2 regions of the Stenotrophomonas sp. GQ19 genome follow, and region 1 is predicted to be linked to the other one. Evidence: riboswitches for the same ligand, from Rfam matches in the RefSeq annotation. Region 1 holds a riboswitch; the other holds the start of a gene.
The links. Region 1 has a riboswitch for glycine ahead of gcvP (aminomethyl-transferring glycine dehydrogenase). Riboswitches for the same ligand answer to the same signal wherever they lie in the genome.
Positions count from the first base shown of each region.

Region 2: another riboswitch for glycine. It lies ahead of AC6CHL_RS15155 (trimeric intracellular cation channel family protein); the one in region 1 lies ahead of gcvP (aminomethyl-transferring glycine dehydrogenase).

Region 1 covers NZ_JCAXES010000002.1:112,451-118,004, forward strand. Annotated here, with positions in the region: gene AC6CHL_RS04665 (M2 family metallopeptidase) at 1-600, shown strand, start outside; gene AC6CHL_RS04670 (hypothetical protein) at 759-1,151, opposite strand; gene AC6CHL_RS04675 (siderophore-interacting protein) at 1,231-2,124, opposite strand; gene AC6CHL_RS04680 (multidrug effflux MFS transporter) at 2,290-3,513, opposite strand; glycine riboswitch at 3,808-3,909, shown strand; gene gcvP (aminomethyl-transferring glycine dehydrogenase) at 3,998-5,554, shown strand, end outside.
Region 2 covers NZ_JCAXES010000008.1:106,406-111,959, reverse strand. Annotated here, with positions in the region: gene AC6CHL_RS15190 (NAD(P)/FAD-dependent oxidoreductase) at 1-245, shown strand, start outside; gene AC6CHL_RS15185 (hypothetical protein) at 242-505, shown strand; gene AC6CHL_RS15180 (DUF2004 domain-containing protein) at 548-871, opposite strand; gene AC6CHL_RS15175 (hypothetical protein) at 963-1,412, opposite strand; gene AC6CHL_RS15170 (nuclear transport factor 2 family protein) at 1,416-1,856, opposite strand; gene AC6CHL_RS15165 (hypothetical protein) at 1,888-2,040, opposite strand; gene AC6CHL_RS15160 (GIY-YIG nuclease family protein) at 2,064-2,327, opposite strand; glycine riboswitch at 2,372-2,466, shown strand; glycine riboswitch at 2,475-2,566, shown strand; gene AC6CHL_RS15155 (trimeric intracellular cation channel family protein) at 2,657-3,274, shown strand; gene AC6CHL_RS15150 (MdtA/MuxA family multidrug efflux RND transporter periplasmic adaptor subunit) at 3,561-4,736, shown strand; gene AC6CHL_RS15145 (MdtB/MuxB family multidrug efflux RND transporter permease subunit) at 4,733-5,554, shown strand, end outside.

The DNA of each region.
Region 1 (5,554 bases):
AAGCCGCAGGAAAGCCGCGAGGCCACCATCAACGCGCAGATGCGCATGGCCCTCAGCGGCGTGTCGTTCCTGCCGTTCGGCCTGATGATCGACCGCTGGCGCTGGGGCGTGTTCGATGGCTCCATCACCCCGGACCACTACAACCAGGCATGGTGGGACCTGAAGGCCAAGTACCAGGGCGTGGCCCCGGTGGGTGCGCGCGGTGAGGAGTTCTTCGATCCGGGCGCCAAGTACCACGTGCCGGGCAACACCCCGTACACCCGCTACTTCCTGGCGCGCATCCTGCAGTTCCAGTTCTACAAGGGCCTGTGCGATGCCTCCGGCTACAAGGGCCCGCTGCACCAGTGCAGCTTCTACGGCAACAAGGAAGCCGGGCAGAAGTTCTGGGCGATGCTGAGCAAGGGCGCCAGCCAGCCGTGGCAGGCCACGCTGCGCGAGATCACCGGCGGCGACAAGCTCGATGCCGGCCCGATGATCGAGTACTTCACCCCGGTCAACGACTGGCTCAAGCAGCAGAACCAGGGCCAGATGTGCGGCTGGAAGGCACCGGCGGCCACCGCCGCGGCCACCCCGGCCGCGACCGCACCGGCGGCACGCTGACCGTGCGCTGGGGCCGGCTGTTGGGCGGCCCCACTGCTACATGAAAAAAACCGGCCGAAAGGCCGGTTTTTTCTTGTTTGCTGTCGGTGGCTTTGGATGGATCTGATGACATCCGAACCGACTGCAGCCACGCATGGCGTGGCTCTACCCCCCCGGCCTCAGGAGTGCGTCGGGGTCTTCAGGCTGGCGGCGAGTTCGGCCTTGAACTGCTCGAAATCCTTGCCGTCGGCCTTGGCCTCGGCATGCGCGGCGTCCTTCAGTGCATCCGAATACACCAGGCGCACCGGCGTGCCTTGGCGTTCGTGCAGTTCGGCGGCCTGCATGATCAGCGCCAGCACGCGGGCGGCACTGGGGGTCTGGCCGGCGATACGGCCGTCCATGCCCAGCACCCATTCGCCATCGCGACGCACCACGCCAGCCAGCAGCGTGCGCTGCTGGTCGCGCAGTTCCGCATGCGGTTCGACCGGCGGGGCGGCGGCCTGCTCACGGTTGGCGGCCTGGGTTTCACGGCGCCGGCGGATGTCGCGGCGCAGTTTGGAGGTGGTCGACATCAAGAACGTCCGGACTGCATCAAAGCGCCAAGGATACCGCACGTGCCCCGCCAGGCCGGCCGCTGGCCACCGCCACCCCTCAGTCCAGCACCTTGCCGTGGCGCCAGTACCCCATGAAGGTGATGGCCCGTTTGTCGATCCCGCAGTCCTTCACCAGGTGCCGGCGGATCGCCATCACCGCGCCGGCTTCACCGGCGACCCACGCGTACAGCCCGCCGCCCGGCGCACTGGCCTGCTCCCACAGGATGTCCTGGTCGATGTCGATCTCGGCCAGGTCCTGCTCGGCCGCGCGCAGCCCCAACGGCCCGACCCGCGCCTGCACCGCCTGCTGCAGCAGCTGCCCGTGGGCGGCGCCCTCGCGGGCCAGCCAGAACAGCTGCGCCCCCACCGGGGCCGCCAGCGGCAGCACGTCGGCGTCGTGGGCCACTTCCAGGAAGGCCTGCACCTGCGGCGGATGCGGCCAGCGGGCCAGGTCTTCCAGGATGCCGGCCACCGCCGGCAGCGCGGTCTCATCGGCCACCAGCAGCACCCGCTGCACGTCGGCCGGCGGCTTCCACTCGAATCCCTGGCTGCTGTCGGCCACCTGTGCATCCGGGGCCAGCAGGCCGATGCGGTCGCCGATGCGGGCATGGGTGGCCCAACGTGAGGCCGGGCCGGTCTCCCCGTGCAGGACGAAATCGACGTCGACCTCGCCGGCCTCCGGGCGCAACGCGCGGATGGTGTAGGTCCGCATCGGGGCGCGTTCGCCCTCAGGCAGGGCGCGGTAGCGCGCGTACCAGTCCTCGCCCTGCGGCACCTGCGGCGCGTCCTGGCCGGGCAACGGGAAGAACACCTTGATGCGCTGGTCCGGCCCGTCGGTCTTCATGTTGGCCACGTCGGGCGCGGCGAACACCATGCGGGTCAGCGACGGGGAAAGGACGGTGCGCTGCTTGAGCGCGACGTCGAACAGGCGGTAGGTCTGCTGTGCAGCCATGCAATCACCCTGGAGTGCGGCGGACACGGACGGCCCGCAGGGGAATGTGTTGGCTGTCGTGGTGCACGAACTGGCTGGCGAGCACACAGAATACGCCGCCACCGCAGGTTGGCAATGGCGGCGGCACCGCGGTTGCGCACGACGCAACCGTGGCGTGCGCGCGGCTTATTCGATGGGCGTCAACAGCGCGCGGCGCTGCTCGCAGTGGCGTTCCCAATACCAGAAACTGGCGCCCACGGCGAAGAAGCCCGCATAGCCCAGCGCAAGATGCAGCGGCTTGGCACTGAGCAGCGGCGAGACCACGCCGGCCACCACGGTGTTGATCATCAGCTGGATGAACATCTGCATCGACGACGCCAGCCCGCGCTGGTGCGGGTACATGTCCAGCACCGCCAACGCCAGGATCGGGAAGATCAGCGCCATGCCCACGCCCCCCAGGAAGATCGGCAGCACCGCCCACGGCAGCATGATCTGCGGCACGGCCAGCACATAGCCCAGGTTGAGCACCGCCGACACCGCGCACAGGCCGAAGCCGATGCCGATCTGGCGCTGCGCGGTCAGGCGCCCGGCCATGCGCCCGGACAGGAACGAGCCCATCGTCATGCCGCCGATGGTGGGGATGAACAGCCACGCAAAGCCGCCCTCGCCCAGCTTGAGGTGCTGCATGACAAACACCGGTGCCGAGGCGATGTACAGGAAGATGCCGGAGAAGTTGAACGCGCCGGCCGCCGCCAGCCGCAACAGGCGTGGGTTGGAGCCCATGCGCAGGTAGCTGCGCAGCAGTTCGCGCATCGACAACGGCGTGCGCGCCTCCACCGGGTGGGTTTCAGGCAGCCACTTGCCGGTGGCCAGCAGCAGCACCACCCCGAACAGCACCAGGAACCAGAAAATCAGCGGCCAGTCGCCCCCGCCCAGCAGGATCCAGCCGCCGATGATCGGCGCGATCGCCGGGGCCACGCCGAAGATCATCGACACCTGGCTCATCAGGCGCTGCGCGTCGGCCCCGTGGTACAGGTCGCGGATCACGGCGCGGCCGACGATCACCCCGACCCCGGCGGTGACGCCCTGCAGCGCGCGGAACACCAGCAGCGTGGTCATGTCACGTGACAGCGCGCAGCCGATCGAGGCGCCGATGAACAGCACCAGCCCGCCGATGATCACCCGCTTGCGCCCGAACGCATCGGACAGCGGGCCGTGCGCCAGGCTCATCAGGCCGTAGAACAGCAGGTACACGCTGATGGTCTGCTGCACCGCGACCTGGTCCACCTGCATGCGCTCCCCCAGCAGCAGGAAGGCCGGGAAAATGGTGTCGATCGAGAACGGACCGAACATCGCCAGGCCTGCAAGCAGCAGGGCCAGGCGGCGGGTCGAGGGCGAGGCGGGCGTCATGCGGTCTTCCGTCTGGGCCATGCGCGAATGCACGGCGGGCGCCAGCCCGGAACGGGCGGCGCCAGATGAATACGAGGATCCGGCCATGATAGGCCTTTGCCGGCCCCCGCACCATGCCAACGGGTGCCATTCGGAGGCGTCTGGAGGCCCCCATTCATCCCGGGTGGGGCCGCAGTCGGCAAGGCCGCTGGGCTATAATCGCCGGGCTACATGGTGGGAGAAGCGGCGCTTTGTTTTGAAGCACCCGCTGCCGAAGGCGCAACGCCCGTAATCGCTCAGGCCCGATACCACCCGCATCAAAACTCTGGAGAGACCGGCCAGTGCCGGCGCCGAAGGGGCACGAAGCACGCAGATGCGCGCTTTTAAACTCTCAGGCAAAAGGACAGAGGGGCACCCAGGAAGACCGCAAGGTCCGGCGGTTCGCGCGCGTCTGCGATGCACCCCGACCCGGCAGACTTCCGAACGTGCGTGCCCACTCTTCGAGATGCCAGCCATGTCCCAGAACACCCCTTCCCTGCGCGAGCTTGAACACAGCCACGCGTTCGTCGAACGCCACATTGGCCCCAACGACGCCGAAATCGCGCAGATGCTCGACGTGGTCGGCCACGCCTCGCTGGACGCGCTCACCGATGCGATCGTGCCCGCCGGGATCAAGTCGCCGGCGGCGCTGGCGTTGCCCGAGTCGCTGACCGAAGTGCAGGCGCTGGCCAAGATCCGCGCCATCGCCGACAAGAACCAGGTGTTCCGCACCTTCATCGGCCAGGGCTACTACGGCACGCTCACCCCGAACGTGATCCTGCGCAACGTGCTGGAAAACCCGGCGTGGTACACCGCCTACACTCCGTACCAGGCCGAGATCTCGCAGGGCCGCATGGAAGCGCTGATCAACTTCCAGACCCTGTGCGCCGACCTGACCGGCATGGAAATCGCCAACGCCTCGCTGCTGGACGAAGCCACCGCCGCGGCCGAAGCGATGACCCTGGCCAAGCGTTCGGCCAAGAGCAAGTCCGACACCTTCTTCGTGCACGACGCGGTGCACCCGCAGACGCTGGAACTGCTGCGCACGCGCGCCGAGCCGATGGGCATCGTGCTGCGCGTGGGCACCCCGGCAGAAGCCATGGAAGCCGAAGCCTACGGCGTGCTGCTGCAGTACCCGGACACCTTCGGCCATGTGGGTGACTACAAGGCGCTGGCCGATGCCGTGCACGCGCGCGGCGGCCTGGTTGCCGTGGCCACCGACCTGCTGGCGCTGACCCTGATCGCCGCGCCCGGCGAATGGGGCGCGGACATCGTGGTCGGCAACTCGCAGCGTTTCGGCGTGCCGTTCGGTTTCGGCGGCCCGCATGCCGCGTTCATGGCCTGCCGCGACGCCTACAAGCGCTCGATGCCGGGCCGCCTGATCGGCGTGTCGGTCGACGCCCAGGGCAACGCGGCCTACCGCCTCACCCTGCAGACCCGCGAGCAGCACATCCGCCGCGAGAAGGCCACCTCCAACATCTGCACCGCCCAAGTGCTGCTGGCGGTGATGGCCTCGATGTACGCGGTGTACCATGGCCCGGACGGCCTGACCCGGATCGCCCGCCGCACCCACCGCCTGGCCGCGATCCTGGCCAATGCGCTGCGCGCTGCCGGCGTCAACGTGGGCGAGCACTTCTTCGACACCCTGCACGTCAAGGACATCGACGCCAAGGCGATCCACGCCAAGGCCGCGGCGGCGCGCATCAACCTGCGCGCGATCGACAGCGAAGCGGTCGGCATCAGCCTGGATGAAACCACCACCCGCGACGACATCGTGGCCCTGGGCCAGCTGTTCGGCGCCAAGGTGGATGTGGATGCGCTGGACGCCAGCACCGCCGACGCGCTGCCGGCCGGCCTGGTGCGCACCAGCGCGTTCCTGACCCACCCGGTGTTCAACACCCACCACAGCGAGCACGAACTGCTGCGTTACCTGCGCTCGCTGGCGGACAAGGACCTGGCCATGGATCGCACCATGATCCCGCTGGGCAGCTGCACCATGAAGCTCAACGCCACCGCCGAGATG
Region 2 (5,554 bases), on a different contig from region 1:
TGGCCACGATCGGGCGCATGGCGGCCATCGTGCACCTGGGCCGGCTGCAGTTGTCCGGCGTGCTGGCCTGGTGGTTCTGGCTGGCCGCGCACGTGTTCTTCCTGATCGGCTTCCGCAACCGCATCGTGGTGCTGCTCAACTGGGCGGTGGCGTATTGGAGCTACCAGCGCAGTGCGCGGATCATCTTCGGGGATGACCGTGAGGACCGCCGGCCGAAGCTGACCAGCGACACCCCGCCGCCATGAGCAACCACGAAACCTGTCCGGGCTGCGCGGCCGTGTTCGACAGCCGAAAGGCATTGGTGCGCAGCGGTGTGCCGATGTTCTTCAACGCGATCACCCCGCGCCACGTGCAGATGCAGGTGCGTTGTCCGAACTGCGGGCACCACTTCGCTGCCAGCGAGCTGCGCCTGTTCGGCGTGCTGTCACCGGAGGGGTTGCGCTGGGTGCTGGTGGGCATTCTGGCGCTGTGCGTACTGCTGGTGTTCGTACTGCCGCCGCGTTAGGGGTGAACCCATCGGTATGTCCGGTGACTTCGCCCCGATGCATCAGCTTTCCATCGCGATCCCGTCGATCTCGCCGGCTTCATCGAAGTGCACCGACACCACGTAGTTCGTGACGTCGCCCGGCAAGGTGAAATCGAAGTACTCACTCTCGTTTTCGCCCCAGGCCGACTTGAATTCCAGCAGCCCGATGATGGCGGCCGACGTCGGCGCAACGTCGCCGAGGTGCTGCTGCCAATAGCTGGCCGGCAGCTCGTCGCGGTGGTGGTCGGCGAACAGATCCACGCCGTCTTCGCCGGCTTCGGTGCCCACGGCCTGCTGGAGGGCGGCCAGTGCCTGCGCCTGTCGTTGTGCGGTTGTATCGGTCATGTGGCGTCCTTGTCTGTAGGGGGTGCATTGCGGACTTGCATCGTTGAAGCGCGCGGGGCGCAGGGTATGATCGCGGTGATGCCACGGGCGGTCAATCGCGCGGCGTTCTCAGGCTATTTGGAACAGCAATGCGGTCCCGACAATAGTGCTCTGCATGCGCGGTGGCTGCGATCTGGGTTGCACTCCAGTGCCGGGTAATCCAGATCGTCAACGCGGCATTGGCAAGGTGCCAGCTGACCATGCCGCCGCGTCGCTCGCGCAACAAATGCCTGGCCGCCACCCACGACGCTTGACGATGCGCCAATACATCCTGCCCAAGCGGCGCGATGAAGAGCGCGGCGGTGAAGCGCCAAGGGTCCAGCCGCGCGACCGGTTCAAGCGGCTCACCATCGCACACCGCCTGGGGACTTTTCGGCACTGCTGCCGGCAGCGGCATCGCCTGAATGCTGGCCAAGCCCAGCAGGTAGAGCACACCCGGTAGCGCACCCACCAGAACAGCCAACAGCAGCAGTGACGTCCACGCCTTGGCGGAGGTGCTCATGTGTCACGCCCCCTTCGGCTTGCTGTACCACAGCGCATTGACGATGACCCAGCGCTCGCCGAACCGGCCCATGTGGAAATAGTCCACGAACCACGGTGTTTCCAACCGCACCGAGGCGGCGTTGCCGGTAACGTCGAGCAGCGTGCAGCTGCGGTTCCACTGGTCCTTCGGGGTTTTCAACGCGCCCTGCCGGGTGAGCTCCACCAGTTCTTCCTTCGACATCCGGCGCAGGCCGAGGCGCTCATCCGGCGTGTCACCCAGGATCGCGCGCTTGGCCAGGTCCGGGTGCAGCGAACGCGCCACGCGGGCCGGGTCGCCCTCGAGCTGGCCGTCCACGTAGTCCAGGCAGGTGGTTTCGATCGCGGCACGCGTGGCGGGATCGATGGCGGGGGCGGCAGGTGTAGTAGCGCCGGCAAGGGCGAGCAACAGGGCAAGCGGGGTCATCGCAGGGTTTCCCTCGGGTAGGTGGCGCAGCTCATTCCTCGCCGAACAGCTCCAATTCGGTCAGGCCCAGCTGCATGTACATGAAGGCGGCCGCCTCGTCGCTCATCGGCTCACCCGTGCGAAGACCGTCCAGCCAGGTGGTCGGCGGATTGTGGCCTACGCCGTGACGGCGAGCCAGCGTCACGCGCAGCCGGGTGGAGCCCGGCGCTACGGGGTGGCCTGCAGCCACGCCAGCTTGCGCGCCCGCGGCTGGCGCTTGAGCTGCCATTCGGCTTTGGAGGCGGTCGCGCGGTCCGGGTAGGCGCGCATGGCCAGCAGCTTCACCGGCGGGTGGGCGCGGGTGTACTTGGCGCCCTTGCCGGCCAGATGGGCCTGGAAGCGGGCGTCCACGTCGTTGCTGATGCCGGCGTAGTAACTGCCGTTGCGGCATTCCAGCAGGTACACGTACCAGGGGGCGGGTTCAGCGGGCATACCGGGATTATCCACCGGAGAGCGCCCGGCGGCTGCTAGAATCCGCCCCGGATGCAGGAGAGAGGTGCCACGCTGGCACCCGCCGAAGGCGCAGGCTCCCATAATCGCTCAGGCCGGTGGCTCGGAACGCCACCAACCATGCATCCAGCACGCCGATCTGGAGAGAGGTCTTCAATGACCCGCCGAAGGGGCACGTGGCCTTGGCCACCGAACTCTCAGGCAAAAGGACAGCGGGAGCGGCAACGGAATCCCACCCTCACGACAGTGCCCCGCGCTGGCGTGCGATGTGCGTGCTTCCGTCCCCGCCTGACGTGCCCGGAGCCTCCCCCATGCTGCTCTCACTGATCTACCTCATCGCCATTTCCGCCGAAGCCATGACCGGCGCGCTGTCCGCCGGACGGCGGCGCATGGACCTGTTCGGCGTGGTCATCATCGCCTGCGTCACCGCACTCGGCGGTGGTTCGCTGCGCGACATCGTGCTGGGCCACTACCCGCTGGGCTGGGTGAAGCATCCGGAGTACCTGGGCTTCACCATCTGCGCGGCGTTGATCGCCACCTGGGTGGCGCGCTGGATGCACCACTTCCGCCGCACCTTCCTGGTGCTGGATGGACTGGGGCTGATCTGCTTCACCCTGATCGGCTGCGCGGTGGCGCGCGATGCCGGCCACGCCGCGCCGATCGTGCTGATCTCGGGCATGTTGACCGGTGCCTTCGGCGGCGTGCTGCGCGACGTGCTGTGCAACGAGGTCCCGCTGATCTTCCAGAAGGAACTGTATGCGGTGATCACCCTGTTCACCGGCGCGGCCTACCTGGGCCTGCTGGAGCTGGGCATGTCGATCAACGCGGCCACGCTGTGGTGCCTGGGCGGCGGCTTCCTGCTGCGCCTGCTGGCGATCCACTTCAAATGGGAAATGCCCAAGTTCGTCTACCGCGACGAGGTGCATTGAACGGAACGTTCAATGCACCGGTAGCACCCGACCGTTGGTCGGGTGGCCTGACACACGTTCAATGCACCGGTAGCACCCAACCGTCCCCGCCCCATGACCAAGGGCATGTGAGTGCAGGCACCCACACGCGGTACCATGACGCCCCCGCCCCTCCCGGGTCGGTATCCAGCCACGCTGCGGCATTCGACCAGCGGCCCCGCCAGACAACCCCACTTCGCCTCGCCTGCCCCCACGGGCCGGTAAACCATGGACGCGTTCGCCGTGTGGCGCACGCGCAGGATGCCCCATGTCTGCCCCGCTCCCCTCGCGTTCCCGTCGTCTGTTCAAACCGCTGTTGGTCGTGGCCGTGCTGGCCGCCGCCGTGATCGCCTGGCGCGTGTTGTCGCCCGCGCCGGCCGCCGAAGCCGCACCCGCGAGCACCGCCACGCCGGTGCGCGTGGCCACGGTGGTGCGCGAAGACCTGGTGGTGCGCCTGAAGGCGCTGGGCACGGTGACGCCGTTGCATACCGTGAGCCTGCGCAGCCGCGTGGAGGGCGAACTGCTGCGGCTGTCGTTCCGCGAGGGTGAACACGTCAAGGCCGGCGACCTGATCGCCGAGATCGATCCGCGCCCCTACCAGGTGGCGTTGGCGCGTGCGCTGGGCACCCAGCAGCAGAACCTGGCCGAACTGGACAACGCGCAGACCCAGCTCACGCGCTACAGCGAACTGCAGGCCAAGCACTTCGTGTCGGCCCAGGACCTGAGCGACCAGCAGAGCAAGGTGCGCCAGCTGCAGGGCCGGCGCCAGACCGACCAGGCTGCGGTGGATGAAGCACGCCTGCAGCTGCAGTACACCCGCATCACCGCGCCGGTGGCCGGGCGCATGGGCCTGCGCAACGTGGACGTGGGCAACCTGGTGCGCAGCGGCGATACCGAACCACTGGCCACCATCACCCAGACCACGCCGATCAGCGTGCTCTTCACCGTGCCCGAGCCGGACCTGCCAGCGGTGGTGGCGGCCGTGCGCGCCACGCCCGACCTCACGGTGGAAGCATGGGATCGCGAAGAGCGCCAAGCGCTCGGCAGCGGCGTGCTGTCCAGCCTGGACAACCGCATCGACACCGCCACCGGCACGCTGAAGCTGCGCGCGCAGTTCGCCAATGCCGACGAGGCGCTGTTCCCCAACCAGTTCGTCAACATCCGCCTGCAGGTGAGCAGTGCCGATGCGGTGGTGATTCCCAACGCCGCCGTGCAGTTCGGCAGCAAGGGCAGCTATGTGTACGTGATCGCGCCGGACAACACCTCGCACCTGCGCAACGTGGTGCTGGGCCCGGCCGATGGTGAGCGCGTCTCGGTGCGCGAAGGCCTCAAGGCCGGCGAGCGGGTGGTGGTGGAAGGCATCGACGGCCTGCGCGAAGGTGCGCCGGTGGAGGTGGTGCCCACGCCGGGTACGCAGGTGGACGCGCCGCGGACCGGCGCATGAACCTCTCGCGGCCCTTCATCGAGCGCCCGGTAGCCACCACGCTGCTGATGGTGGCGCTGCTGCTGTCCGGCTTCCTGGCCTACCGGCTGCTGCCGGTGGCGGCGCTGCCGCAGGTGGACTACCCGATCATCCAGGTCACCACGCTGTACCCGGGTGCCAGCCCGGGGGTGACCACCAGTGCGGTGACCGCGCCGCTGGAGCGCCAGCTCGGCCAGATTCCCGGGCTGAAGCAGATGTCCTCCACCAGCTCGGGGGGCGCGTCGGTGATCACCCTGCAGTTTTCGCTGGAGGTGGCCTTGGGCGTGGCCGAGCAGGAAGTGCAGGCCGCGATCAACGCCGCCGACAGCTTCCTGCCCGACGACCTGCCGGTGCCGCCGGTGTACCGCAAGGTCAACCCGGCCGACACTCCGATCCTGACCCTGGCGGTGACCTCGCAGGGCCTGTCGCTTCCGCAGGTGCACGACCTGGTGGATACGCGCATGGCCCAGCGCCTGTCGCAGCTGCCGGGCGTGGGCCTGGTCAGCCTGGCCGGCGGGCAGCGCCCGGCGGTGCGCATCCAGGTGAACCCGTCGGCGCTGGCCGCCAACGGGCTGAGCATGGCCAGCATCCGCACCGCGATCGGTGCGGCCAACGTCAACATGCCCAAGGGCAGCTTCGACGGCCCCACCCGCGCGATCATGCTCGATGCCAACGACCAGATGCGCTCGGTGGCCGAGTACCAGGCGCTGATCCTGGCCTACAAGGATGGCGCGCCGCTGCGCCTGGGCGATGTGGCCACGATCGAAGACGGCGCGGAAAACCGCCAGCTGGCCGCGTGG